4 regions of the Desulfovibrio sp. 3_1_syn3 genome follow, and region 4 is predicted to be linked to each of the others. Evidence: riboswitches for the same ligand, from Rfam matches in the RefSeq annotation. Region 4 holds a riboswitch; each other region holds the start of a gene.

Region 1 (7,058 bases), 170 kb from region 4:
CACCGCTGTGTCCGCATTGTCCAGTTCCGCGGCCAGGTCGTCCCGCCCGTTGATGCCGGGCAGAATGCGCAGCTTCTCGCCGCCTTCGCAGAGCACCGTGCCCGTGCGTGCGGCCGCGGCCTGAAAGGAGGTAATGCCGGGCACGATCGCCACCGGCAGATGGGGCGCGACTTCCCGCAGGGTGCGCAGCAGATAACCGAAGGTGCTGTACACCAGCGGATCGCCGATGGTCAGGAAGGCCGCGTTTTCCCCACCTTCCAATACATCACGGGCGGCTTCGGCGGCTTTGAGCCAGGCCGCGCGCAGAATCCCGGCGTCGCGGGTCATGGGAAATTCCAGGCGCAGCAGGCGCGCGTCCGCGCGCAGATGGGGCCGGGCTGTGTCCAGGGCGGCGGAATAGTCGTTACGCGGCGAGGCCGCCGCCAGGATCACGTCCACCGTGCGCAGGACGTTCACGGCCCGCAGAGTCAGCAGATCCGGCGCGCCGGGGCCCACGCCCAGTCCGTACAAAGTTCCGGTCATATCTTGCTCGCTTGCTCGTTGGTTATCAGGTGTAATATTCCGCCCGGCACGACAGGAATTTTGCCCGCCGGCGAGGAGAACAAGCTTTTTATGCAGCGCAGTGGACTCTTCTGGTCCATGAGCGGAATAAAAAGCGTTGTTCGACAACGTCCAGCGGGCAAAAGAACATCATGCCTAAGGATGGAGCCAGCGCTCCAACTCCTCCGCCGCCTCCACGGCGCGGGGGCCGGGCCGGGCGAAACGGTCCTCATCCACCACAAGTACCCGTCCCGTGCGCACGGCGCGCAAATCCCGGTAATGGGCGCGCTCGGACAGAGGCTGCGGATCGGGATTCATGGGACCCTTCTGGATCAGGTAGGCGTCCGGGTCAGCCAGGATCAAAGCCTCCTCGTTGAAGCGCACCAGCTTCTTGTCGTCCGCGACCACGTTTTCGCCCCCGGCCACGGCAATGATCTCATTGACGATGCTGCCTTGCCCGGCGGCCAGCAGATTGGGATAACGCACTTCATAGAAAACGCGCACCGGCTTTTCCCCGGCATGGCGCGCCCGCAGCGTTGCCAGGCGCGCCCGCCAGTCCCGGATCAGCCCGGCGGCCTTTTGCTCGCGTCCCGTGAGACGCCCCAGCTTTTCCAGCACATCGAACATCTTGTCAAAAGAATCCATCTCAAACGTCAGCACATTGATGCCCAGTTTACGCAGGGCTTCGGTCTGCAACAGCGCCTCGCGCCGTCCGGCGAGCTGAAGCACCAGATCCGGCTTCTGAGCCACGATCAGTTCCGCATTGGGCCGCATATGGGTGCCTATGGCGGGCAGACCGGCCAGCTCCGGCAGATGGGCGTCGGCCACGGTGCGCGCCACCAGCAGGTCGCGCGCGTCCAAGGCCAGCAGCAGCTCGTTGTAGGCGCCGTACAGGGCGATGATCCGCTCGGCCGGTTTATCCAGAGTCAGCGTGACGCCCGTGTCGTCAACCACCTCAATGGGAGCCGCCTGAACCGGGGCCGGATTCAGGCCCGTCAGCAGCAGAACCAGCAGCAAAATTGACGGCGCCGTTGCTCCACGGCCCGGAAGCGCGCCCCAGCAGCGCCTGGGGCAGGCCCCAGCGCGGATGCGAAAAAACCCGGATGGGAATATCGTACAGAACACTGAGTCTCTCCTCGGTGAAGACCTCGGACACGGGGCCGTCAAAGAGTACCCGGCCGTTTTTCAGGCCCATGAGCCTGGTTGCATACAAGGCGGCCAGATTGCAGTCGTGCATGGCCATGAGCACGCAGGCCCCGGCGGCCCGACGGCGCTCCAGCAGATCAAAAAGTTCCACCATGCGGGCCAGATCCAGACCGGCGGCCAGCTCGTCCAGCAGGAGCAGCGGGCTCTCCTGGGCCAGAGCCCGCGCCAGCAGCACCCGCTGCAGTTCCCCGCCGGAAAGCTCCCCCACGCGACGCGCGGCCAGAGCGGCGGCTCCGGTGGCGGCCAGGGCCTGTCCGACGGCGGCGTAGTCCCGCCGTCCGTAGCCGCCCAGCCAGGAGAGGTAGGGATAGCGCCCCAGCAGGACCATCTGACGCACACTCAGGCCGGACGGGCATTCCGCGCGTTGCGGCACCACGGCCGCCAGCCGGGCGCGTTCGCGCGGACGCAGGCCATCCAGCGGCCTGTCCGCCAAACGTATGCCGCCGCCCTGGGGCCGCAGCACGCCGGAAATGCAACGCAGCAAGGTGGTTTTGCCGCTGCCGTTGGGTCCCAGCAGGGCTACGCTTTCGCCGCCGCGCGCCGCCAGGCTCACGCCGCGCAGCACGGGCCGCCCGGCATAGCCCGCCGTGAGATCGCGCACGTCCAGCATCGGCCCTTCCACTGCTCTGCTCAGCGGCCTGTCCATTGATCGTGCGCCGGACATCAGCGCCGCCGCACCAGAAGGGCGAAAAACGGCCCGCCCAACAGGGCCGTGACCACGCCCACGGGCAATTCCTGGCCGCCGCCCAGCACGCTGCGGGCCAGGACGTCAGCCCAGACCAGCAGCACGCCGCCGCCGAAAAAGGCCCCGACCAGCAAAGGGCCGTGCCCCTGTCCCAGCAAAAGGCGCAGCACATGCGGCACTACCAGGCCCACAAAGCCGATCACTCCGGCCACGGCCACGCAACCGGCGGTCATGCAGCTGGCCCCGGCCAACAGCCAGAAGCGCGCCCGGCCCACATTAAGACCCAGTTGCGCGGCCTGCTCGTCGCCCAGCGAAAGCACGTCCAAGGCCCGCCAGCCCAGACCCACGGCCAGCAGACCGGGAATAAGGGTCGCCAGCAGCAGGGGCAGACTGTCCCAGCCCCGGCCTTGGAGCGAGCCCAGAATCCAGAACACGATGCTGGTCACGGATTCCTCATTGAGAGCCTTGACCAGGGCCACCAGGGCCCCCAGAAAGGCGGCCACGGCAATACCCGCCAGAATCACGCTTTCGCGGCTGAAATCCCCCTTGCCCCGGCCCAGCCAGAGCGCGCCGCACAGGGCCAGCAGGGCCCCGGCCAGAGCGGCGGGAGCCACCAACCCGGCCTGGGTCACTCCCGCCGCATGGCCCAGAATCCGCCCCAGCCACAGGCCGAACCCGCCGCCGACGCCGCCCAGGGCGATAGCCATGCTGGCACCGCAGGCCGCACCGGCGGAAATGCCAAGGGTGAAAGGGTCGGCCAGGGGATTGCGCAGTACGCCTTGCAGGGCCACGCCGGCCACGGCCAGCGCGCCGCCGCAAAGTGCCGCCAGGCAGACCCGCGCCAGACGGATCTGCCCCACTACCAGGAGTTGAGAGGCGTCCACCGGAGCGGCGGCCAGGCCCAGGCTCGCGGCCAGCGCGCGGAAAACCTCATTCACGCCCAGCGGGAACGGCCCCGGCAGGCAGGCCAGCGGCAGGGAGCATAGCCAGAGCGCCGCCAGCCCGGCCAGGGCAAGGCAAAGGGACCGCGTCCGGGGCGGCCGGGAAAGGGCATCTATGTGCATATCATATGGGGCTATGCGGACAAAAAAAGCCTCTTCCATAACTGGAAGAGGCCCGTATTTCCTCTGCCTGACCGGCAAAAACCCGTTGCCGGAGAACATCTCACGCCAGAGCAATGCACTTTTTCAAAGTTAAGCTGCACCAGGAGCGCGAAAATGGGCACGGCAGGTCTTCCGGCTTGATCCCCTTGCCCCGGCCTTCCCGTTTCCAGTGGCACAAAATGGGGCGCGGTTTGCGGATCTCACGGCGGCGGGTCCGCTCCCGTTTTACACGGGATTCCCTTTTCAAGCCGTTCCGCGTTGCTCCGCCGGTCCGGCTACCGTTGTCAGAGGGCACATTAGGCGCGGCGCGCGGCCCTGTCAATGCGGCCGGACAGATACATCTGACTCCAGCTTTTAAGGCATCTTATTTGCCGGGATTATCCGTCAAAACCAGCCTGTTCGACGTTGGCGGCGTCATCCGGCGTTTTTTGCCGCTCACGTACTTGAAGTACAGCCCTGCTCTTGATGCCCGTAAGGCTCGCCCGGCTCGCCAACGGGCACGGCCCTTTGGGCCGCCTTCCGGTCGGTTTCCGCGCAAAAAGCTCCATTTTCCTTGCCAGCGCGCAAAAATCTTGCTTCAGCCGTTGCGACGAAGGAAGCTACGGATGAAGACAGCAATTGGTTACGCAAAATTGTATCCAAGGAAATCGCTGTCGCTATCCGTAGCGGTGCTGTCTTGATCCATAATACGGCTTCGCCGTGAACGGCTCAAGCAAGCCGCTGACGCGGCAACGGCTAGCGCATATTTTTTAGAATTCTCCCGGCACCAGCCATCCGCCTGCGCTTCGCTCCGGCGGAGCAAAGGTGGCTTCGCCCAACTCTTGGGAAAGAGTATATGATAAATACCAATACATTGAACCAGCCGTATAAATTAAATGAACTTTTATACGCTTGCCAAGGTAGACGCGCGACGGATCAGCCTCAGGCCGTGATCCAGATCAGGCTGGCCTGACGGCCGGACCTTTTTTCACGCCGGTAAGAGAAGAACTGTCCGTTGTTGGAAGCCGTGCAAAGATCCAGGCCGTAGATTTGGCGCTCCGGCAGACCGGCTTGTTGCAACTGCCGGCGGGTCAGGCCCCAGAGATCCATGGTCCGCGTTGCCGGGTCGAACCAGGGCCGGAAGTCGTCGCTCCATTCCCGCTCGAAGTTGACGAACTCCGCCCGTCCCGGCCCCAGGCTGGGTCCGCGCACGGCCAGCAGGTCGCAGGGTTTGAGATCATAGCGCGCGCAGAAGCGGGCCACGCCCGTACCCGGGAAATCGCAACGGTTGCCCCGCCAGCCCGCGTGCAGGGCAGCCACGTATCGACCGCCCTTGTGCGCCAGCAGAATGGGCTGGCAGTCCGCGGTCTTGATCAGCAGGCCCAGGCCGGGCCGGGACACGGCCATGCCGTCGCCGTCCGCCGTGGGCCGGGTTTCGCAGGCCACGGCTTCCGGCTCGAAGAGCAGCACGTCGCCGTGCACCTGATTGAGCTCCGCCCAAGCCGTGAGACCGTGCGGCTGCAAGGCCGCCAGCAGGTCGCGGCGGTTGCCCGTTACAATATCCGGGTCGTCCTCGGTGCTGAAGGAAATATTGCCGCCGTCATAGCCGTTGCGGTACACCCCGCCGGGGATGGCGGCTCGGACCTGAAAGGCGCAACGGACATTCTCAAGACCGGGAAACTGAAAAGGAATGTAGCTTACAGACACAGAAACTGCTCTTCCGTGCAGAGATATTGCACGCGTTGATCCCACTGTTCCAGGGGCAGATTTTTGGCAACCTGGAAGGCGAAGCACAGGCCCACGCGCGGGCAGGCCAGTTCGCTGTCCAGAAAACGGTCATAATACCCTCCGCCGAAGCCCAGGCGGCCGCCGTGCAGGTCAAAGGCCAAGCCAGGCAGTACCAGCAGATCCGGCTTAAAGGCCTTGCCCGCCCCTTCCGGCCCGAAGCCCGGCAGCCCGTCCTCGGGCTCGCGCAGGCCGAAAGGGCCGGTCCGCAATTGTTCCGGCCCCGTGCAGACCACGAAGTCCATGATCCCCGCTTCGCCGGGCCGCACGCGCGGCAGCCAGACCGTGCGCCCGCTCTTCCAGGCGGCGTCCAGCAGCTTGTCGGTGGACAATTCGCCCTTGAGGGCCACATACAGCGCCACGGAATGCGCATTGCGCCAGCAGGCGGCCTCAATCAGCCGTTGCTGGGCCTCCAGACTGCGCGCCCGCGCCAAACCCGGCGGCTGGCGGCTGCGCAGCTTGCGGATATGCTCCCGCAGGGCGGCCTTGCGCGCCGCGACGGGTTCCTCGGACATGGGGGATTCGGGAGATGTGGGAAGCATGGCGGCTCTTTCCATCCGTGGCGAGTTATGGCAGGATTGCGACACCATTTTTATAACAAAGGATAGGACGCCATGCCAAGCGCCGATACGCAGGATTACCTCTGGATAGCCGTGGGCGACATCCACGACGACCCCGCCTGTTTCCATCGGATTCCGGAACTGGCCCAGGCCGACGGGATCATCGTCACCGGCGACCTGACCATCACCGGCGGCGTCAAGCAGGCCGAACTGGTCATGGAGGTTCTGCGCGCCCACGACCTGCCGGTCTGGGCCCAGATCGGCAACATGGACCGGCCGGAAGTGGATGCATGGCTGAGCGAGCAGGGCTGGAACCTGCATACCGTCACCCGCGAACTGACGCCGGACACCGCCATTTTCGGCGTGGGGGCCTCCACGTTCACGCCCTTCGGCACGCCCAGCGAATTTCCCGAATCCACGTTCGCGGCATGGCTGGACGCCTGCTGGCAGCGCGCCCGGCGCTATCCGCATACGGTGCTGGTTTCCCATAATCCGCCCAAGGATACGGCCTGCGACGTGATTCCCGGCGACGTTCATGTGGGCTCCACGGCGGTGCGTGAATTTCTGGAAGAAGCCCAGCCCGACATCTGCCTCTGCGGCCATATCCATGAAGCCAGAGCCGTGGACCGCGTGGGCCGCACCGTGGTGGTCAACCCCGGCGCGCTGGCCCAGGGCGGCTACGTGCTGTTGCGCTCCAACTCGGGGCGGCTGTCCGCGGAACTGCGAGTGTTGGAAAACTGCTGACACTTCGCGCCCGGCTCCTTCCTCCCCGCCCTGTTCTGAAAGAGGCTGGAAGCGAAGGCCGGGCGGCCCTTCTTGCATATTTTCACAAAAGACGTATTATAGAGCAGATTAACTCTGAGATGTCACAATTTCAAAGTTTTGAAGACGCCCGCTCCGGTACATCACAGCGCAAATAAGTCGCGCTTATGCCTTGTGGCGGGCGGCTGCCTTCGCAGCCAGCAGAGCAATTTCACTTTGAAACGGCTCTATTAAAATAAGGTCCGGCATGTCCGCGGCAATTGCGCGCCTGTAACGGCGCTGCTGCCGCAGTGCTCCACGCGGCGTTCGACAGGCCGGGCTCACAAATTTTTTCGCGGCGCTGTTTTTCAGATTGCCGCCAGAAGGATTTTCATGACTACTGACCAGGATTTTCCCGTGGCCGCGTCTCCGGCTACGGATGGCGCAAGCCAGGACCGT
Region 2 (7,058 bases), on a different contig from region 4:
TCAAAGGCATCAACGAAATGTTCGGCCTGGAGGAAGGCGACCGCCTGCTGCGGGCCATCGCCCATCTTGTGCGCGAACAGATCGACAAACGGCTGGAAACCTTCGCCCGCCTGTCCGGCGACGTGTTTGTGGCCTGCCTCGCGGGCGACCGCGAGCGGGTCCGACATTTTGTGGGCTGGCTCTCGCGCCAGTTGCGCGAATATACCCAATCCTACCGTGTCATGCTCTTTTTCGGCATCTGCCCGGTGGAAAAACGCAGGACCCCGGTGCACGTGCTCTGCGACTGGGCCCATCTGGCCCTGAAAACCGTCAAAGGCAGCGATCTGACCAACTACGCCTTTTACGACGGCGAGTTGCGCGCCCGGCTGCTGGATGAAAATAATATCAAGGACCAGATGCACGAGGCCCTGGAAAAAGGCCAGTTCGTGCTCTACCTCCAGCCCAAGGTGGAGATTTCCAGCGGCCGAATTGTGGGGGCCGAGGCCCTGGCCCGCTGGCAACACCCCACGGACGGGCTGATCCTGCCGGGCCGCTTTGTGCCGCTGTTCGAACGCAACGGCTTCATCGTCCGTTTTGACGAGTACATCTGGGAACAGACCTGTAAAATGCTGCGCCTCTGGCTGGACAAGGGCTATCGGCCCACGCCCGTGTCCATTAACGTCTCCCGCATGCACTTCAACGACGACCGTTTCTGCGGCAAGCTGCTGACCCTGACCGACAAATACCGCCTGCCCCGGCACCTGCTGGAACTGGAACTCACGGAAAGCGCCTTTTTTGAAAGCGAAAGAACCCTGATCCGGGTCATGAACGACCTCCAGGAACAGGGCTTCGTCTTTTCCATGGACGATTTCGGCACGGGCTATTCCTCCTTGAGCACCCTGCGCGCCCTGCCCTTCAACATCGTCAAGCTGGACCGCACCTTCATCAGTGACGGCACGGACAATGAACGCGGCCAGATCGTAGCCCGCAACACCGTCACCCTGGCCCGCCAGCTCAAGATGAAAATCATCGCCGAAGGCGTGGAAACTGTGGAGCAGGCGCGCTTTCTGCTCAGCATCGGCTGCAATTACGCCCAGGGCTACTATTACTCGCGCCCGGTGGATCCCGAAGAATTCGAGGTGCTCAGCTTTGTGCAGGAAAAGGCCTTCTGGGTGGACCCCAGCCTCCAGGAGGAAGCCCGCCGCCTGAACCTGCCCCTGGGCTTGAACGCTCCGGACCGGGAATACTGAACCGCCGCATTGCCGGAAGCTTTTCCTGATCCGTGCGCCTCTCGGAAAGGCCGTCGGGGGGCAACGCCGCTCCCAATTCATGCCCGCCCCCCCATTGAACACCGCCCTCGTGCGGCGATTTTCCACGCCTTCGCCCCGTGGGCTTGTCCCTCGGCAATGCTTGACAGCGCAGGCCAAAGCATATATCAATTTATCTAGATATTGTGATGAGAAACGGAAAGCGGTGTAAATCCGCTACGGACGCGCCACTGTAACCGGGACAAACCCAACCGAAGCCACTGTTCGACACGGACGAACGGGAAGGCAAGGCGAGCACGGGCCGGAAGTCAGGAGACGACTTGTCACAATGGCCGCGATTGGTGCGGCACGGCAGTACTGTCTCGCGTATAGGCATTTGCCCGGACTGGAGCTTACGTTTGAAATTGCCGCCCAACGGCCCGGCATCTCCGCTGTTTTGCGTTCCACGGCCCACCGGCGGATGCGCCGTGCGGCAATTTCGCGGCGCGGATTTTCCTGAAAGCCCGCGCGGAGCGGTTTGTCCCGCACAAAGTCGGACCGCCCTCTCCGGATGCATCCCTGTATTCCGGCTCCGGACGCACGTGAAATGGACTGCCCTTTCAACTCTTTTGAAAGGAGCATCCCATGCGAACTCACATTCTCGGTTTCCCGTCCATCGGAAAACAGCGGGAGCTGAAACAGGCTCTCGAAGCCTTCTGGAAAGGCGATCTTGCCGCTGAAGCGCTTGCCGAAACCTGCACGGCGCTGAAGAAACGCCATTGGCGCATCCAGCAAGACGCCGGTCTTGACTATGTGACCACAGGCGATTTTTCACTCTATGACCGCATGCTGGACATAACCCGCATGCTCGGCGCAATGCCTCCCCGCTTTGCCCCCTGCCTCAAGGACGCGCACCCGGATCTGTATTTCAGCATGGCGCGCGGCGATGCGCGGCGCAACATCCCGGCCTTGGAAATGACCAAGTGGTTTGACACCAACTACCACTATCTTGTGCCGGAAATCGATGCCGATACGCCCTGGCATCGCGAAGAGCACCCGCTGGTCGCGGATACAAGGCTGGCCGGGGAACTCGGCTTTTCGCCGAAACCGGCCCTGATCGGTCCGTTCACCTGGCTGGCCCTGGCAAAAGCCCGCAACGGCGCGCGCAAGTGGGAGCGTCTGGACGCGGTTACGGCCGCCTATGCCGACCTTTTTACGCTTCTTGCGCCCTTGTGCGACCGCATCCAGGTTGAGGAACCCGTGCTCTGCACGGAACTTCTGCCGCAAGAGGCGAGCGTGGCTTTTCGGGAGGTCTACGCGGCCCTGAACGCGACCGGCAACGGCAAGCTCATGCTGACGACCTATTTCGGCCCGCTCTGCCGGAATCTGGATCTAGCCCTCGCTTCCGGCTGCGCAACGCTGCATGTGGACATGGTGCGCGGCAGGGAACAACTGGATGCCGTTCTGGACAAGCTCCCCGCCGACACGGCGCTTTCGCTCGGCGTGGTGAACGGACGCAATATCTGGAAAAGCGATTACGCCCAAATCCTGCCCCTTGTCACGCGGGCCGTCGCCGCGCTCGGCACGGAACGGGTTTTGCTGGGATCAAGCTGCTCGCTGCTGCACTGCCCTGTGGACCTGGAGAAAGAAACAACCCTGCCGGAGCACATCCGGAACCGCATGGCCTTTGCCGTGCAGAAGTGCGCGGAGCTGACCGACCTGCGAAACATCGCGGAAAACAGCGACCACGCGGCCCTGGCGGCCAATGCCGCCGTATTGCGGGCGGCTGCCGGGCATGCCGACAGCCGCATTGACGCCGTGCGCCGACGCGCGTCCGCCGTCACGCCGGACCAGCTTTCCCGCCGCTCGGCCTATCCGCAACGGCATGCCGCGCAGTCCTGGCTCAACCTGCCCCCGCTGCCCACCACGACCATCGGCTCCTTCCCGCAGACCGCCGCCATCCGTAAAACACGCCTGGACTACAAGCGGGGCGACATGCCGGAAGCGGACTATCTGGCCGCCATCAGACAAGAAATCAAAAACTGCATCGCAAAGCAGGAGAAACTGGGCCTGGACGTCCTTGTGCATGGCGAGGCTGAACGCAACGATATGGTGGAATATTTCGGCCAGCAGCTCGGCGGCTTCTGCTTTACGCAGAATGGCTGGGTGCAGAGCTACGGCAGCCGCTGCGTAAAGCCGCCCGTCATCTACGGCGACGTGTACCGCAAGCGGCCCATGACCGTGGACTGGATTCTCTACGCGCAGTCGCTCACGCAAAAACCGGTCAAGGGCATGCTGACCGGCCCGGTGACGATTCTCTGCTGGAGCTTCGTTCGCGAAGACCTGGAACGCGGCGAAGTCTGCAAACAGATCGCCCTGGCTATCCGCGACGAAGTGCTAGATCTGGAAAAGGCGGGCATCCGCATCATCCAGATCGACGAAGCGGCCCTGCGGGAAGGCATGCCCCTGACCAAAGCTGCGGCGGAAGACTATCTGCGCCGGGCGGTGGACGCCTTCCGTCTGGCCGCGTCCGGCGTGGAGGACGCCACACAGATCCACACCCATATGTGCTACAGCGAGTTCAACGCCATTCTGCCCTGGATCGCCCAAATGGATGCGGACGTCATCAGCATTGAATCCAGCCGCAGCGGCATGGAACTGCTGGAAGCCTTCACCGCGTTCCACTATCAGGGAGAAGTGGGGCCGGGCGTGTACGACATCCACAGCCCGCGCATCCCTGGCGTGGAGGAGATGACGGATCTCCTGCGCAGGGCCTTGCGCCACATTCCCAAGGAACAGTTGTGGGTAAATCCCGATTGCGGCCTGAAAACCCGCCAGTGGGACGAGGCATATCCTTCTCTTGAGAATATGGTCGCCGCCGCTTTGCGGGTACGTGAAAGCCTGCGCTGACGCGTACCGGACGGGTCGAAACCTGCCTGTCCCATAGATTGGTAAGGAAGTGCTGATTACTGAGGATGTTGTTCTTTGCCGAGGGCGACGGAGCGGGCCTGACGCGGGCAGAGGGCAAAAAGACCGGTAGTCAGCGCTTCCTTAAAACGGAAGACGCAGCAGACGCAGGCTGTCGGGCTGGATATAGAGCAGACGGCCCTGGCTCACGGCCTCGGGCCGGGTGACGAAACTGTCCTTGCGGATGTTCAGAATGGCTTCGGCCTCGTGGCTGCAATCAAAGAGGTGCAGGATTTCATCGTTCATGTGGTCGGCGGTGGTCCAGTGGCGGTTCACCGGCGGGCCCTCCGGGGTCAGGCTGCGCAGAAAGCGGAAAATGACCGCGCGGCCGCGCTCCGGCGCGAGCCATTCCCGGCAGGCCCGCCAGAGCTCGTCCACTGTGGGCTGCTCCTCCGGGGCAAAAGGCCTGCGCACCTCCAGGGGAAAGGCGCGACTCTGCGCCCGCAGCATGCCGTCCACCAGATTGAGATAATCTGTTTCCTGATCCAGCACGGCCCTGAAGGCCTCGGGCGCGCCTGCCAGGGCCAGCAGGGTTTCGTTGAGAATGTCCCGCGCCTTGAGCACCCGGATGCCGTGGGTCAGGCGCAGAGCGTTAAGTACCGCGTAAATGGCGCAGAAGGTATCCAGTTTGCCCTGATAAAACGGTTTGACCATGCAAGCCTCCGCGCATTGTTATGCCCGCAAGCCTAGGGGGGGTCAAGGCGGACATGCCGCGCGCCCCGAGCTTTCCCGGCCTGTTTTCCTTTACAAGCCTGGTGCGCGCATGTATAAAAGGACATTCATCAACTATATCACAATACCTTGATATGCAGATATTAACCAATCCCCAAGAATTGGCGGCCCAATGCCGGGCCTGGCACGCCCAAGGCGAGGATATCGCCCTGGTTCCCACCATGGGTTATTACCACGCCGGGCATGAAGACCTGATGGTCCACGCGCGCGGCCTGGCCAAGCGCCTGGTGGTCAGCCTGTTCGTGAATCCCGCGCAGTTCGGCCCCGGCGAGGATCTGGAAGCCTACCCCCGCGATGCCGAGCGCGACGCCGCCATTGCCGAAAGCCACGGCGCGGACGTGCTCTTCATGCCCGAGCCGGGTTCCATGTACGCGCCGGACCACGCCACCTGGGTGGAGGTGCCGGAACTGGCGAAAGGCCTCTGCGGCCAGAGCCGGCCCATCCATTTCCGGGGGGTCTGCACCGTGGTGCTCAAACTTTTTATGCTCACTCGGGCCGATGTCGCCGTATTCGGCCAGAAGGACTGGCAGCAGCAGGCCATCATCCGCCGTATGGTCCGCGACCTCAACGTGCCCACGCGCATTGAGGCCCGTCCGACGGTGCGCGAGGCCGACGGTCTGGCCCTGTCCTCCCGCAACGTCTATATGACCGCCGCGGAACGCGCCCAGGCCCCGGAAATCCGCGCGGCCCTGCTCTACGCCCAAAAGCTGACGCAGGAAGGCGAAACCAGCGCGGCCCTGCTGCGCGAGGCCGTGCTGCGGCGCTGGGCCGAGCGCCTGCCTCTGGGCCGTCTGGACTATCTTTCCATTGTGCATCCCGAATCCATGGCTCAGCTCAACGAGGTAAACGGCCCGGCCCTGATGGCCTGCGCGGTGCGCATGGGCAAGGCCCGGCTCATTGACAATATTCTGCTGCGTTCATAAGACGACATTCCATTTCGCAAGGAGACGACAATGCAAACCAAGGGCAAATACTTTTTCACCTCCGAATCCGTGACCGAGGGACATCCCGACAAGGTGGCCGACCAGATTTCCGACGCCGTGCTGGACACCCTGCTGGCCCAGGACTCGGAAGCTCACGTGGCCTGCGAAACTCTGGTGACCACGGGCATGGCCGTCATTGCCGGCGAAATCAGCACGCGCGGCTATGCGGACCTGCCCAAGGTGGTGCGCGATACCATCAAGAACATCGGCTATAACAGCTCGGAAATGGGCTTTGACTGGCAGACCTGCGCGGTGATCTCCTCCATCGACCATCAGTCGCCGGACATCGCTCAGGGCGTGCTGCGCACCAAGCCCGAAGACCAGGGTGCCGGCGACCAGGGCATGATGTTCGGCTACGCCTGCAATGAAACCGCCACCCTGATGCCCGCGCCCATCTACTGGGCCCACCAGCTTTCGCAACAGCTGGCCCGCGTGCGCAAGGACGGCATCGTGGACTTCTTCCGCCCGGACGGCAAAACCCAGGTCTCCTTCGAGTATCAGGACGGCAAGCCCGTGCGCATCAACAACGTGGTGGTTTCCACCCAGCATGCGGCCGGCGCCAGCCAGGGCGAAGTGGCCGAAGCCGTGAAAAACGAGGTCATCCGCCCCATTCTTGGACCCTCGGGCTATTTTGACGAAAAGGACTGCGAAATCTTCATCAACACCACGGGCCGCTTCGTGGTGGGCGGCCCCATGGGCGACTGCGGGTTGACCGGCCGCAAAATCATTCAGGATACCTATGGCGGCAGCGGCCATCACGGCGGCGGCGCATTTTCCGGCAAGGACCCTTCCAAGGTGGACCGCTCCGGCGCATATATGGGCCGCTACATTGCCAAGAACGTGGTGGCCGCCGGTCTCGCGCCGGTCTGCGAAGTGCAGATCGCCTATTGCATCGGCGTGGCCCAGCCGGTGAGCGTGCTGGTGTCCTCTCAGGGCACGGGCGACATCCCGGACGAAATCCTGACCAAGGCCGTGCGCGAAGTCTTTGACCTGCGCCCCTATTTCATCAGCAAGCGCCTGAACCTCAAGCGCCCCATTTACGCCAAGACCTCCTGCTACGGGCATTTCGGCCGCGAGCTGCCGGAGTTCACCTGGGAAGCCACGGACGCGGCGGCCGACCTGCGCACCGCCGCCAAGGTTTAGGGCCTGT
Region 3 (7,058 bases), on a different contig from region 4:
CATTGATTACGATTTAAGGAGCTTGCAACGCGTTGAGAAAGGAGAGCAAGAACCGATGGTGACGACTGCGGTGAAGTTAGTTACCGCAATCGAAATGCCGCCGGGGCAGTTCTTTGAGTGGTTAGGATTTTTTTTGTCTCCCATTGGGTAAATATCAAGTATGTTTTCAACCATCTAGTATGATTCCGGGCTTTGAGGCATTTGCTATGACATGGGCAAGGAATTATGCATATTCGGCAGCCTGTTTCAGGCGGTTCGTTCTCAAACTACGCTGTCACAGTGGGAGATTTCCGTCAGGGCGGGAACACATCTGAGCAATGTGAATCAAGTAGAAGCCGGAAATCAGGAACCTAATGTTATTATTGCCGTAAAAATGCTTCTTGCCGCAAATGCCGACATACAATCTTTCTTTACTTCTCTATCCCCCCATTTATTTCAATCTATTGAATCTTCAAAGCTCCCCGTCTTATCTCAAAATGAATTTAAAAAAAAATTGAATTCAGCTCTACTCCCATCAGATGAAACTAAAATTTTTGGAATACTTTTATCTGAATGCAGAGCTGCAACAAATTTATCGCAGAATTGCGTTTCTTCTATAGCAAAATACGACCATAGAAGTCTGCAAAGAGTAGAAAAAGGCATACAAATTCCAGGTGTTATTAATGCAGCAAAGCTTATTGCTGCTACCGGTATTGAGATTGGAATATTTTTTGATCTTTTCAGCAAAAAATTGCAAGCAATAAACGCAACACACTATAAATAAATATTTTATATAGAAATATAATTATCAAATTATATACATAGAGTGACAATTAAAAATATTTACCAAAACTCTCTGAACGTCAGCTAATCATGAAAAACGGAGTAGTTCATGATCAGCAGCAACGTAAAACGACTCATGGCGGCCAAAGGGTTGACCAACCAGACCCTTGCGGCGAGGGCTCGCATTTCCGCCGATACAGTCGCACGCACTAAAAGTGAAAGAATCAGAGAGTGCAGCCTGGATACATTGATTTCCATTGCGCAGGCCCTTGGAGTTCAAACAAAAGATCTCTACTGTGAATCTTCGGAGATGCAAGCAAGTTCAGAGCAAGGGACTGAGCCCTCTCTTTTGGCCATAGAATTAGGAACCTTCATTAAAAAGAAGACGATATATTATTGCTCAATTTTAGTGCATTCTCAAAAATGGAGCGCACTAATTGTTTCCCATAAAAAGCAAGCAGGCGAGTCTTCTTGGACGCCCCGTTGACTCCCTTCCCCACTCCCGCACATTCAGGTCTGATACAGAAAAAGGGCGCCCTCGCGGACGCCCTTTTTCTGTATCGTCGAAACAGCCGGTCTAGCTGTTTTCGCTTTCCTCAAACTTCTGCTTGAGCAGGTCGCCCAGGCTCTGCCCGGCTTCCTGCGGGCCGGAATGGAATTCCTTGGGCTTGCGGCGCTCCTCCTCATCCTTGATCTGCTTGATGGAGAGGCCCAGACGGCGCTCCTCGGCGCTGACATGGATGACCTTGGCCTGGATTTCCTGGCCTTCCTTGTAGATTTCCGCCGGGGTCTTGACCTTCTTGCCGGACAGTTCGGAGACATGCACCAAGCCTTCGATGCCCTCTTCAACTTCCACAAAGAGGCCGAAGTCGGTGATGTTGGTCACCACGCCCTTGATGGTGCAGCCCACGGGATAGGTATCCGGCACATGGCCCCAAGGATCGTCCACCAGCTGCTTGACGCCCAGGGTGAACTTCTCGTTCTCCTGGTCCACGGTGAGCACCTTGGCCTGTACGGTGTCGCCCACCTTGTACAGCTCATTGGGATGGCGCACCTTCTTGGTCCAGGAAATGTCGGACACGTGGATAAGGCCGTCGATGCCGTCCTCAATGCCGATGAACATGCCGAATTCGGTAATGTTCTTGATGACGCCCTCAAGGACGGTGCCTTCAGGATATCTCTCGGCCACCAGTTCCCAGGGATTGGGACGGACCTGCTTCATACCCAGGCTGATGCGCTTCTTTTCGCCGTCCACGCCCAAGATGACCACTTCCACTTCGTCGCCGGTGTGGACCATCTGGGAGGGATGACGCAGCTTGCGCGTCCAGGACATTTCGGAGATGTGCACCAGGCCTTCCACGCCGGGCTCCAGCTCCACAAACGCGCCGTAGTCCACCAGATTGGTGACCTTGCCGGTGCACTTGGCGCCTTCGGGGAAGCGGGCGGAGATATCCTGCCAGGGATCGGGCACGAGCTGCTTGAGGCCCAAGGAAACCTTGTTGTTCTCACGGTCGAAGGAAAGCACCTTGAGGGTCAGCTCCTGGCCCATGGTGATCATTTCCTTGGGATGGCGGATGCGCTTCCAGCTCATGTCCGTGATGTGCAGCAGGCCGTCCAGGCCGCCCAGGTCCACAAACACGCCGTACTCGGTGATGTTCTTGGCCTTGCCCTGGACGATCTGGCCTTCCTCCAGGGTGCGCAGCAGATCCTGACGCTTGGAATCGCGCTCCTCTTCCAGCAGCACGCGGCGGGAAACAATGACGTTGCTGCGGCGGCGGTTGATCTTGAGCACGCGGAATTCAAATTCCTGGTTGACCAGAGCGTCCATATCCGGCACGGGACGCAGATCCACATGCGAACCGGGCAAAAACGCCTCCACCCCGCCGATGTCCACCGTGTAGCCGCCCTTGATGCGACGCACGATATGGCCCTTGATGACCCTGTTATTTTCCTGCACGTCCTCGAGCTGATCGAAGACCTGCATGCGTTTGGCCTTTTCAAAGGAAAGGGTGATGGTGCCGTCCATTTCGTTCTTGCGCACCACATAAACGTCCACCCTGTCGCCCACGCTGACGGCCATGTTGCCCGCGGCGTCACGGAATTCAGCCGCGGGGATCTGCCCCTCGGACTTGAAATTCACGTCCACCAGCACATTGTCGTCATCCACACGGACGATCTCGCCTTTGGTAATGGAGCCTTCTTCAAGGTCGCCGAAATCGGGATTGAGATAGTTTTCGAGGGCGCTTTCGAAATTAATTTCGTCGTGCCCGGTTTCCTTGTCTGCCATCTGCCATGCCTCCAAATAATTTCCCCTCGCTGAGAGAGTGGGAAAAATTATCAGAGGCAAAGGAAAAGCACAAGAGAAATTGTCCGGCGCAAGGTTTTACAGCCAAGGAGAGAGACGGAAAAATGCGAAGCAGGGTCGGGTTTGTCAGGCCGCGAGCCAGAGCAGGCCCGGCTCAGGCAGCGCCAGACCGGCTGGCGGCGTGGCCGCCAGCGGAAGCAGGACTTGTCCCGCGTCGGCGGGCCGGGCGGCCAGGCCCCGGCACAGCAGATGCCCGGCCAACTCCTCGGCAATGCTGTTGAAGCAACGCAGCTCGATCCAGACCGGTTCCTCAAGTTGAGCTATGGGCGCGGGAGGCGCGTCCTCCCGGCGCTGGGTAATAGCGGCGCGCATGGCCGCGTACCGGCCGCCCCGGCGCAGGGCTGCCCCGGCCACACCGGGCATGGCCGCCGAAAGGGCCAGCCGGTCGCCGGAGGCCAGGGGCACGGCAAAATCATCCACAGCCAGACCGTTACGCAAAATGGTCTGGATGCGGCTTTCCACATATGCTTCTTCCAGCCCCAACCCCAAGGTCAGAAAACGCCCCAGGCTCACGGCATCCCCGCCTCGCGCGGGCAGCAGCACGCCCCGGCGCAGCAGAGCTGCGGCCGCAGCCGAAACTTCGGCGCTGAGCCCGGCGGGGGTTTCAGGCCGCTTGCCGGTGCCGTAACAAATATCCATCTCAAGGGAGGTATCCATATTCGGAAGTATAGCTTGAAACGCGCGCCGGGCCAAGGCCCGGCGCGCGCCTGGAAACAGCTCCTAGGCCTGATCGCAAAAAATGTGCTTTTTCGCTGAGTCACGGCGGCTATCTCATTTTTCAGCTTCGACACTTGTCTTGACTTTTGCGCCCCCCTGTTGTCCTCTGCCCGCTGTAGCGGGGAATTCCGTGCAAATCGGAAACAGTCGCGCTGCGGTAAGAGGGTACAGAGCTTCTTCGCCTTGCCGGAAACATCCCGGCGGGGCGCGACAGCCAGCCGTCACAGGTGAAGGCGAAGCCGAGGCGCGGGGCCGTTGTCCTGATTATGATCAAAAACGCGGGCCTCCACATCCCTCAAGTCCGAACACCCGCTGGCCGGGGCACTTTGCGCCGCCGCCGTATCCACCTTTCAACGCACGATTGAGGAGGTTGCCATGTCTCGTACGTTGCGCGTGTTCCCGCGCGTCCTGCCGCTTTTCCTGCTTCTGCTGGCCCTGCTGGCCGCGTCCGTCCAAGCGGCGGATCAGAAAGCCCCCAAGGAAGGGGTGCTGCTGGTGGCTTTCGGCACCAGCGTGCCCGAAGCCCTGCCCTCGTTCAAGGCCGTGGACGCGTCCTTCAAGGCCGCGTTTCCGGACACGCCCGTGGTCTGGTCCTACACCTCGCAGATCATCCGCAAAAAACTTGCCAAGCAGAGCAAGCCCGTGGGCGGCATCAGCGACGGCCTGGCCGCGCTGGCCAAGGCGGGGGTGAAAGTGGTGCGCGTGCAGTCCCTGCATGTGATGCCCGGCGAGGAATTTACGGAGCTTGAGCGGGCCGTGCTGCTGGATATCCAGAAGCACCCGGGCCGTTTTGAGGCCGTGTACCTGGGCCGCCCCCTGCTGGAGTCGCACAAGGATGCCTTAAGCGTGGCCAAGGCCGTGCTTGCTGATATGGGCGACAAACGCCGGAAGGGCGAGGCTGTGGTGCTCATGGGCCACGGACAGGCCCACGGCCGGGCGGACCTGGTTTTTGAAGGCACGCGGGCCACGTTCAAGGAAAGTGACCCCCTGGTCTTCATGGCCACGGTGGAAGGCGCGCGCGGCATTGACGACCTGCTGGCCGAGCTCAAGGCCCACAAGATCAAGAAAGTCTGGCTGCAGCCCCTGATGGTGGTGGCCGGGGACCACGCCCGCAACGACCTGGCCGGGGACGAGGAGGATTCCTGGGCTTCCAAGCTCAAGGCCGCCGGTTTCAAGGTGGAGGCCAACCTCAAGGGCCTGGGCGAAGTGCCCGGCGTGCGTGATCTCTTTGTGGACCATGCCAAGCAAAATGTGGACGACCTGACCAAGGAACCCAAGAAGCAGTAAAGCCGGATTTATCCACCGCAGCAAAAACGCCGTCCGTTTCCACACTCCGTGGAGACGGGCGGCGTTTTCGTGCCGGGTTTACGCTAAGTCCGCCCTATCGTCCTGAAAGGGGCACAACGCACGGAGCGGGATCAGCGCTTGTCGATCACCCGCTTGGACTTGCTGAACGTACGCGGCAGGCCGGCGTAATCCGCCACCCGCACTTCCATGCGCGCCAGAATGGCCTTGTGCAGCCGCCGCTCCAGAGCCTGGGCCAGGGCAGCGTCATTGCCGGACGGCTGATCCTGGGCGCGCTCCACAATCAGGGCCAGATGGTCCAGGGAGCGCTCGTCCCTGGTCAGCTCCATCTGGTATTCGCCGCCCAGTTCCGGGAACTGGCCGATGACTTCCATGATCTGGCCGGGATAGATGTTCACGCCCCTGTAGATGACCATGTCGTCGGAGCGGCCCAGAATGCGGTCGTGCCGGGGCATGTTCAGGCCGCAGGAGCAGCGGCCCGGCAGCAGGCGGGTCAGGTCGTGGGTGCGGTAGCGCAACAGGGGCACGGCCTCCTTGCGCAGGCTGGTGACCACCATCTCGCCCACTTCGCCCTCGGGCACGGGCTGCAGGGTGTCCGGGTCCAGCACTTCAATGATGAACAAATCCGCCCAGTAATGCAGGCCCTCATGGGCGTCGCAGTCCATGGCCGTGCCCGGACCGTACATTTCGGTCATGCCCGCGATGTCATAGCTGCCTTCCAGGCCCAGCTTGCTCTCGATGGCCAGGCGCATTTTCTCGCTGCGCGTCTCGGCCCCGCAGATCATCTTGCGCAGCCGGATCTGATCGCGGATGCCCGCGCGCTCCACTTCCTCGGCCAGCAGCAGGGCCATGGAGGCCGTGGCCCCGAAACAACTGGCGCCCACGTCCCTGAGCAGTTGCAGATGCATTTCCAGATTGCCCGGCCCCACCGGAATGGTCAGCATGCCGAAAAGCTCGCTGCCCAGCTGAAAGCCCGCCCCGGCGGTCCACAGGCCGTAACCCACAGCCACCTGCATGCGGTCCTCGGGCGTAAGCCCGGCCAACTCGTAGCAGCGGGCCATCTGGGTGCTGAACGTCTCGATGTCGCGGCGGCTGTAGGCCAGAATTTTGCGCTTGCCCGTGGTGCCGCTGGAGGCATGGATGCGCACCACGTCCTTTTCCGGCACGCAGAGCAGGGGCAGGGGGTAGCCCTCGCGCAGATCCTCCACATCCACCGTGGGCAGCTGGCGCAGATCATCCAGGCTGCGGATATCCTCGGCACGCGCGCCGCAAGCATCCAGCCGCGCCCGGTACTGCGGGGAGTTGCGCGCCTGGCGCAGGGTGTAGCGCAGGCCGTCCAACTGGATCTGCCGGATCTGCTCGTCCGTGAGCCGGGGAATGAAACGATGGGTCATGTCGGGCATGGAAGGAGCCCCCTCTGTTTGTCTGGCCGGTCTGTCCCGCCGTTCTCTGCCCGTGCCAGGGCCATACGCGGGCCGTGCGGGCGGGAACGGCTGTTTGTGTCCGCTTCCTGTTGTTCCGATTTCGTTGTTCCGCCCCGTTTCTAGACTCCCCGCGCGCGGAAAGTCAATAAAGGCGCACGGGCAGCAAGCCGCCCAGATCCACACCGCGCGGACTGACCACGGCCCGGTAGGGATAGATCTCGACCCCACGCGCGGCCGCCTCATAAAAGAGCCCGGCGTAGGCCGGATCAATAAAGTCCGCCGGTGCGAAACAGTGCCCGTCAGGCCGTTGCACCAGATAAAACATGGCCGCCCGCTCGCCGTGGGCCACAATGTCCATGAGTTCGCGCAGATGCTTCTGCCCGCGCTCGCTGGCCGCGTCCGGAAAGCAGGCCGCGTCGTCCTCCACCATGGTCACGTTTTTGCATTCCACCCAGAGCGGCGGCAGGCCCGGCCCGCTGAACAGG
Region 4 (7,058 bases):
CGGCCCCGAGGGCGAAGCGCCCGTCCACGACGGCGAGCCTTACGGCCACAGAGCATTTTGATACTGTCAAAATATTCCGCGCACGCTTGCTTGACCGTCAAGGAACAATTTCAAGCGCGACAGGCTCCAGGAGCTGTTATGCGCAAGGCAGGATATAACGATGCGTACCACTCTCTTTCTGCTGCTGGCCTGTGGGCTGCTGGCGGGTGCGGCCACGGTTCTGGCCCCCGCCGCGCCCCTGGACTGGATATTGCCGGTTCTGGCCCTGCTGCTGGGCGGCTGCGGCCTGATTCTGCTCTACCGGGCGGTATTCGCCCCGGCAAAGGCGCTGGAACGGGATCTGCGCGGCCTGAAGGAAACCGCCGCCCTGCCCTGCGACGCGGCCTACGGCCTGCTGCGCCCAGTGGCGGACGCGGCGGCCGAACATGCGGAGCTGTTACGGCGCGAACTGGCCCAGGCCCGGTGGGACGCCGAGGAGGCGACCCAGTCGTTGGAGGAGTGGCGCGAAAAATACAAACTGATACAGGCCGGTCAGCAGCTGATCCGCGAGAACTTGGCGGCAAGCGCCACGCGCATCCACATACTTTCCGATGAATTATCCCGCTTGCTGCCTTCCCTGGCCGAATCCGGTCCCGGCGCGGCCCCGGCCGGTGAGGAAGCGCTCTCGTGCCGCGCGCGCGGCGCGGATGCGCTCATCACGCAATTTCTGAAAAAATTCAACAGTGATCTGGATTTTCTCAATGCCTGTCTGGCGCAGGTGGAAAAATTCACCGACATGGCGCAGACAGAACAACCAGCCGTGTTCCGACCCAGCGGCGACGCCATTGTGACCTGGTCCGACAGTCTGTCCACGGGCGTACCGGCCGTTGACGGGCAGCACAAACTTTTGCTTTCCTACATCAACAAGCTGCACCGGGCCATCCGGGACGGCAGGGATGAAAAGACACTGCTGGAAGTGCTGGACGCTCTGGCGGGCTATGCCTTCACCCACTTCAATACAGAGGAAATCTTCTTCAGCCACTCCGACTACCCGGATGTGGAGAAGCATATCCGCGTGCACGACCAGTTCAAGGCCAAAGTGGTGGAATTCCGCGACGCGGTTTCAGACGGCAAGGCCAATGTGGATACGGAAGTGCTGGACTTTCTGAAAAACTGGCTCATTGAGCACATTCAGGGCATGGATGTCGCCTTTGCCCCCTATCTTGCCAAAGCGTCGGGCGACGGTCGGGAATGATTCCGGCCGGACCGAATTTACGCTGAAACACATTTGTTCAGGCGCCGCCATTCTTCACAGCGGCGCCTGAACTTTTTTTATACGCTCATTTTTCGTCATGGCCATTCGCGACAAGGACTGCCGCACGGCGGAAAAGATCGGAATCAGCCCGGCTCAGGCCGCGTTCTTTGCATGCTTTCCTGCAGCGTGCGCCAGCTGACGCCGCTGCTCCCTGTCCAGCAGACGCTGGTTGGAACTGCCCCGGAAGGGCAGATCCAGATCCCGCAGAGCTTCCAGATACGGCCCGTCAATAAGCAGATCGGTCAGCTCCAGCAGGCGGGCTATTTCCGGAGCGTCTCCGCGTTCCGCCCGCGCCAGCAAAGATTCATAGGTATAGCCGGTGTACGTGACCACATCCCCGCCCCGCGCGCGGACCCTCTCGGCCACGGCGCAGAGCGCCGCAGCCTGGAGAAAGGGTTCGCCGCCGGAAAAGGTCACTCCGGCCAGCAACGGATTTTCGTCATACACAGCGAGGAGTTCGTCCACGTCGCGGATGAAACCGCCCTCCAAGCTGTGCGTTTCCGGATTGTGGCAGCCCTTGCAGCCGTGCGGACAGCCCTGGGTAAAGAGCACAAAGCGCAGGCCCGGGCCGTCCACAATGGATTCTTCGACAATGCCGGACAGACGCAGAGACGGGCGCGCTTCACTGTCCGACTGCAACCCCGCCCGCGCGCGGGCCGCAGCGGGCGACGCGGACGCGGTCCGCTCAGGCATGGCGAACCCGGTCATGCTCCTCGGCTCGCTTGGCATTGTTGAAGCGGTCCAGGGTGCCCACCAGATAACCGGTGATCCGGCGGATGCGCTCAAAGCCCATGCCCTGGCCCACCATCTTCTGTTTCGTTTTCGTTTCCTCAAACAAGCGCGATTCCATCAGCATTGCCGCAATCTCCTTTCTGGTTCTGAAAGTTGTAAAAAATTTCCCACCGGTTCGGGAACCGGGGTTCAATAACGCGGATCAACTTTGAGAAGTTACATTCTCAGAGTATCTGAGACGCCCGCTTCGGCGCTTAACGGCGCAAGTGAATCGCGCCCTCGCCTTCGCAGCCGCCAGAGCAATTTCAAGTTGAAATTGCTCCACTATGATATTCCACCTCGACCGTTCATTCCCACTTGGGCATCTGGGGGTATTTTCTGCGGAGTTCCCGCAGCGCCTCCAGACTGATCCCCTCGCCCTCGCGGCGGCCGCAACGCGGGCAGACGTCGTTGATGACGCCCGTGTAGCCGCAGACCGGGTCGCGGTCCAGGGGATGGTTGATGGAGCCGTAGCCCACGCCCTGATCATGCATGTAGCGGATGATGCGCTCAAAGGCCTCGAGATTTTTGCAGGTATCCCCGTCCAGCTCCACATAGGTGATGTGCCCGGCGTTGGTCATGGCGTGGTAGGGAGCTTCCAGCTGGATCTTCCTGAAGGCCTTGATGGGATAGTAAACCGGTACATGGAAGGAATTAGTGTAATAATCGCGGTCCGTGACGCCGGGAATACTGCCGTAGCGCTCCCGGTCCAGGGACACGAAACGCCCGCTTAAGCTTTCCGCCGGGGTGGCGATGAGCGTGAAGTTCAGGCCGGTCTTTTCCGCTTCCTCGTCGGCGCGACGGCGCATATGCCCGATGATTTCCAGGCCCAGCTTCTGGGCCTCCTCGCTTTCGCCGTGATGCGCGCCCACCAGGGCCTTGAGGGCCTCGGCCAGACCGATGAAGCCGATGGTCAAGGTGCCGTGCTTGAGCACTTCCCCTATGCCGTCGTCCCAGTCCAGCTTGCCGGAATCCAGCCAGATGCCGTTGCCCATGAGGAAGGGATAGTTGCGCACCTTTTTGGCGCTCTGGATCTTGAGCCGGTGCAGCAACTGCCGGAAGACCAGGTCGATCTTCTCATCCAGCAGGGCGTAAAACTTTTCCGGATCATTACGGGCTTCCAGGCCCAGGCGCGGCAGGTTCACGGAGGTGAAGCTCAGATTGCCGCGTCCGCAGGTCACCTGGCGTTCCGGATCATACACATTGCCCAGCACACGCGTGCGGCAGCCCATATAGGCCACTTCGCTGTCGTAATAACCGTCCCTGTAGTACTGGAGGTTGAAGGGGGCGTCAAGAAAGCTGAAATTGGGGAAAAGGCGTTTGGCCGAGGTTTCCATGGCCAGTTTGAACAAATCGTAGTTGGGGTCCTCAGGATTGTAGTTGACCCCTTCCTTGACCTTGAAAATCTGCACCGGGAAAATGGAAGTCTCGCCGTTGCCCAGACCGGCCTGGGTGGCCAGGAGCAGGTTTTTCATGACCATCCGGCCCTCGGCGGAGACGTCCGTGCCGTAGTTGATGGAGCTGAACGGCACCTGGGCCCCGGCCCGGGAATTCATGGTATTCAGGTTATGGATCAGGGCCTCCATGGCCTGGTACACGCGCCGGTCCGTATTGGCCAAAGCTTCGTCCACGGCATAGGCGTGGGCGCGTTCCGTCAGTTCTTTCCACTGTTCGGGAGCCGCTTCGGTCAGCGCGCGGCCCAGAGCATCGGCTCCGGCCATGCTCGGGCGCACGCCCACGGCATCCAGCAGTTTCCCGGCCAGTTCCTCCGCAGCGGCCGCGTCCAGGCCCCCGGCAATGCGCAGGCAGGCGCAGAAGGCCTTGCGGTATTCCTTGGCATAGGTCTTGATCACGCCCTCGGCCATGGCATAGTCAAAGTGCGGCACGCTCTGGCCGCCGTGCATTTCATTCTGGTTGGCCTGAATGGCTATGCAGGCCAGGGCCGAATAGCTTTCAATGGAATTGGGCTCACGCAGATAGCCGTGCCCGGTGGAGAAACCATTTTTGAACAGCGGGATCAGATTGATCTGGCAGCAGGTTTCGGTGAGCATGTAGAAATCTTTGTCATGAATATGGATATCGCCGTTAAGGTGCGCGGCCGAGGCGTCCTTGGGCAGGATATAATTGTCGATGAAGAATTTGGAGCCCTCGGAACCGTACTTGAGCATGGTGCCCATGGCCGTGTCGCCGTCAATATTGGCGTTCTCCCGCTTGATGTCCTCCCGGATGGCCGGGGAGTACGTCAGCTTTTTGTAGATATCCATCAGGTAGGATTCCGCGTTGCGGATCTTGGCGTGCTCCGCGCGGTAGAGAATATAGGCCTTGGCGGTTTTGGCGTAATCGTACTGGATCAGCGTTTCTTCCACCACGTCCTGAATTTCTTCCACATGGCGGAGGCTGCGCTCATCCAGCTTTCTGCAGACTTTTTCGGTGACGAAAAGCAGGTCCGTGGGCGACATGTCCTCGCCGCCCACAGCCTGATTGGCTTTGGTGATGGCGTTGAGAATCTTGACCGAATCAAAGGGCACGGACGCACCGTCCCGTTTCATAATACTGGCGGGCATGAAAAACTCCAGGCATGGAGGGGCTGTATGGAATAAAAAACCTCCGCCCGCAACACAGGCGGAGGAGGAAGCGCATTTATCCTCACTGCAAGACCTGACGGCAAAAGCCCCGTTGCCGGCGGTCCGTCCTCAAAGACGATGAATGAAAGCAGGTCTTCCGGCTTGCCGGCTCGCTTTTCGGCCTTCCCGGAGCGAATCCAGTGGCGCGCAAGGAAAAGCGGCATCAGTTCGGCGCACGGCGGCGGGTCCGCTCCCGATTTGAACGGGATTCCCTATTAAGCCCCGAAGGGCGCTTCCGTATCTCTAGAGATAGTCAAAACAGCCCCTTTCTGTCAATCAGAGGCGCGAAAAAAGGCTTCCTTGCTTCGTAGCAACATATTGAATTTAAAAGATAAATTTTAAGGGTACGGCCCTACGGCGACGACCGTCAGCGCTCCGGCCACAGTGCCGGGCCGCCATGCCCTCCAAAAGGTAGCGCCGGATGGTTTCATCGCCGACGATGCCGGGCAGGAGCATCTTGCCGCCCCCGCCGGTTCACCGCGCCGGGGCGGCCTGGCTTTCGGCTCCTCTCCCTGACGGGCCGCCGAGCCGCGCCGTGATCCAGAGGTCCAGACCGGGCACGCCCTCCTCGCCCACTGGCTGCCAGTCCAGCACGGCATCCCGCCGCGCTGCGGACAGATAGCGCACAAAACGCAAATGCAGATTCAGAGCGCTGTCCTTTTTATTCCGACCGACAAGCACGCTGTGGGCAGCCAGAAAAAACTTGCGGGACTCTCCTTCCGGGCCGTTGCAGTCCAGATAGAGCAGGCAGAGCGTATTCTGATCAATATCAATGTCGTTGAGCAGATCGTAATCGACCAGCCGCACGAACGCACCACCGGCGGAGACGTCGATCAGGCGTATTTTCCGTTCCAGATCCTGGCTGTAACGGCTCATATAGATCTGCACCTGGCCGCGCTGCTCCGGCAACATGGGCGCGAACCAGAAGCGGAATTTTTTGAGCATGCCCGGCCCCAGGCGCAGCCGTTCGTGCCGACGCAACTCCCGCCATAAGGAACGGAAAGGCGTCTTGAGCGTGATCTCGGTCAGGGCGTTTCCGGCGTCGCGCCGCACGTCCTGCACGCGGCAGTTGCAATAAAAACCGTGCCGCGCGACGGCAGCCTTACCGCTCTCTTCCTGCCCGTCCCTGGCCTCTTCCGGCTTCACCTCGATATCCGGCTTGAAATAGATGCGGCACTCCCCGCCCTTCAGTTCAGCGGGAATCAGGGGCTCCGCCGTGGACAGGACCGTGATGTCGCGGGCGGTAAAGGTTACGGTGCAGAGCAGAGGTCCCGCTTCGCGCGGACGGCCGTCAAAGGTGAGTTGGACCGGAAGGGCCCGGTCACGGGCGTATTCCAGGGCGGTTGCGATATTCGGACGCCAGAGGCAGAGGGGCATTACGCGGATCTCCTGTCATCACCAAGGATGCATGCCATGTCCTTTGGCACAGAGCAAGTTGGGGAATTGCCATTCTCAAAGCCGGCGCTGACCTCAGCCGGCTGTTGTCGTTATTCGCAGCAATGCTGTCCTCGTCTGTCGCGTTGCGGCTACAGCCAGGCTTCGCCATGAACGGTTCAGGCAAGCCCCGGCGGCAATAGCTGACGCCCGGTGGGACTGAGTTTCAGCCCTTTGCCTCAGGCGCGGGCGGCCACGCGAGTGAGCACCGGAGCAGGGGATCTTTCAACGTTAACCTGCCCTATTTCCCAAGGATTTTTCATGGATAGCTCACGCGGACGCGTTCTGTAAAGTCGCAACAGCGCCCCGTCCCGGTCGAACTTGACCGCGACGGGGCGCTGTTCAGACAAAACCTGCGAACGCCGGGGATATTCTAAGCAGATTAACTTTGAGAATTGACATTCTCAAAGTTTTTAAGCCGCTCGCTCTGCTCTCGATGTCCGTACGGCGGCATAGCCGCCAACGGCTGACGCTCGTGGCGAGCGCCTGCTTACGCAGCCGCCAGAGCAATTTCAAGGTGAAATGGCTCTAGGTTGGAAGTTTCATTCCCTGCCCAAGAAAGCGAATTCCGGCGCAGGACGCATGGTAAAGCATATTCGAACTTCGCATGGAACGGGCCTCGCGCAGGAGAGAATGAAAGCACGTTGGGAGCGGCTCCTACGGCAGCAGGGTTACCTCATAGGCATTGGCCGGTTCCAGATACTTGCGGGCCACGGCCTGCAAATCAGCCGGGGCCAGCGTGGCGGCCTTGTCCAGCAACTGCTTCTGGAAATCCTGGGGATAGTGCAGCACGGCATCCGTGGCCGCCTCACCGGCGCGGTCCGCCAGGCTCTGCCTCTCGCGCAGGTATTCGCCCAGCAGGCGGTTGCTTCCGGCGGCCAACAGGGCCTTGGGCAGCGGCTTGGCCTTGATTTCGGCAATGATCCCGGCAAAGC

What was found. A riboswitch is a leader RNA that binds a small molecule or an ion and turns the genes downstream of it on or off. The one in region 4 is predicted to bind cobalamin.
Region 1: another riboswitch for cobalamin. It lies ahead of HMPREF0326_RS11690 (FecCD family ABC transporter permease); the one in region 4 lies ahead of HMPREF0326_RS12345 (anaerobic ribonucleoside triphosphate reductase).
Region 2: another riboswitch for cobalamin. It lies ahead of metE (5-methyltetrahydropteroyltriglutamate--homocysteine S-methyltransferase); the one in region 4 lies ahead of HMPREF0326_RS12345 (anaerobic ribonucleoside triphosphate reductase).
Region 3: another riboswitch for cobalamin. It lies ahead of HMPREF0326_RS03100 (sirohydrochlorin cobaltochelatase); the one in region 4 lies ahead of HMPREF0326_RS12345 (anaerobic ribonucleoside triphosphate reductase).

Annotation. Positions count from the first base shown of each region.
Region 1 is NZ_ADDR02000002.1:78,335-85,392, reverse strand. It holds gene cobI (precorrin-2 C(20)-methyltransferase) at 1-522, opposite strand, end outside; gene HMPREF0326_RS11700 (ABC transporter substrate-binding protein) at 697-1,557, opposite strand; gene HMPREF0326_RS11695 (ABC transporter ATP-binding protein) at 1,496-2,356, opposite strand; gene HMPREF0326_RS11690 (FecCD family ABC transporter permease) at 2,410-3,495, opposite strand; cobalamin riboswitch at 3,640-3,832, opposite strand; gene HMPREF0326_RS11685 (polyphenol oxidase family protein) at 4,456-5,220, opposite strand; gene HMPREF0326_RS11680 (5-formyltetrahydrofolate cyclo-ligase) at 5,211-5,840, opposite strand; gene HMPREF0326_RS11675 (metallophosphoesterase) at 5,913-6,602, shown strand.
Region 2 is NZ_ADDR02000001.1:642,985-650,042, forward strand. It holds gene HMPREF0326_RS02745 (bifunctional diguanylate cyclase/phosphodiesterase) at 1-1,229, shown strand, start outside; cobalamin riboswitch at 1,408-1,585, shown strand; gene metE (5-methyltetrahydropteroyltriglutamate--homocysteine S-methyltransferase) at 1,872-4,136, shown strand; gene HMPREF0326_RS02755 (hypothetical protein) at 4,278-4,847, opposite strand; gene panC (pantoate--beta-alanine ligase) at 5,000-5,848, shown strand; gene metK (methionine adenosyltransferase) at 5,879-7,051, shown strand.
Region 3 is NZ_ADDR02000001.1:712,086-719,143, forward strand. It holds gene HMPREF0326_RS03080 (helix-turn-helix domain-containing protein) at 1-151, shown strand, start outside; gene HMPREF0326_RS15820 (hypothetical protein) at 212-763, shown strand; gene HMPREF0326_RS15465 (helix-turn-helix domain-containing protein) at 872-1,249, shown strand; gene HMPREF0326_RS03090 (30S ribosomal protein S1) at 1,340-3,049, opposite strand; gene HMPREF0326_RS03095 (hypothetical protein) at 3,194-3,784, opposite strand; cobalamin riboswitch at 3,924-4,175, shown strand; gene HMPREF0326_RS03100 (sirohydrochlorin cobaltochelatase) at 4,220-5,131, shown strand; gene HMPREF0326_RS03105 (phenylacetate--CoA ligase family protein) at 5,263-6,543, opposite strand; gene sfsA (DNA/RNA nuclease SfsA) at 6,716-7,058, opposite strand, start outside.
Region 4 is NZ_ADDR02000002.1:243,744-250,801, reverse strand. It holds gene HMPREF0326_RS12365 (HD domain-containing phosphohydrolase) at 1-61, shown strand, start outside; gene HMPREF0326_RS12360 (bacteriohemerythrin) at 161-1,234, shown strand; gene nrdG (anaerobic ribonucleoside-triphosphate reductase activating protein) at 1,388-2,002, opposite strand; gene nrdD (anaerobic ribonucleoside-triphosphate reductase) at 1,980-2,150, opposite strand; gene HMPREF0326_RS12345 (anaerobic ribonucleoside triphosphate reductase) at 2,374-4,629, opposite strand; cobalamin riboswitch at 4,760-4,941, opposite strand; gene HMPREF0326_RS12340 (hypothetical protein) at 5,164-6,066, opposite strand; gene HMPREF0326_RS12335 (M16 family metallopeptidase) at 6,781-7,058, opposite strand, start outside.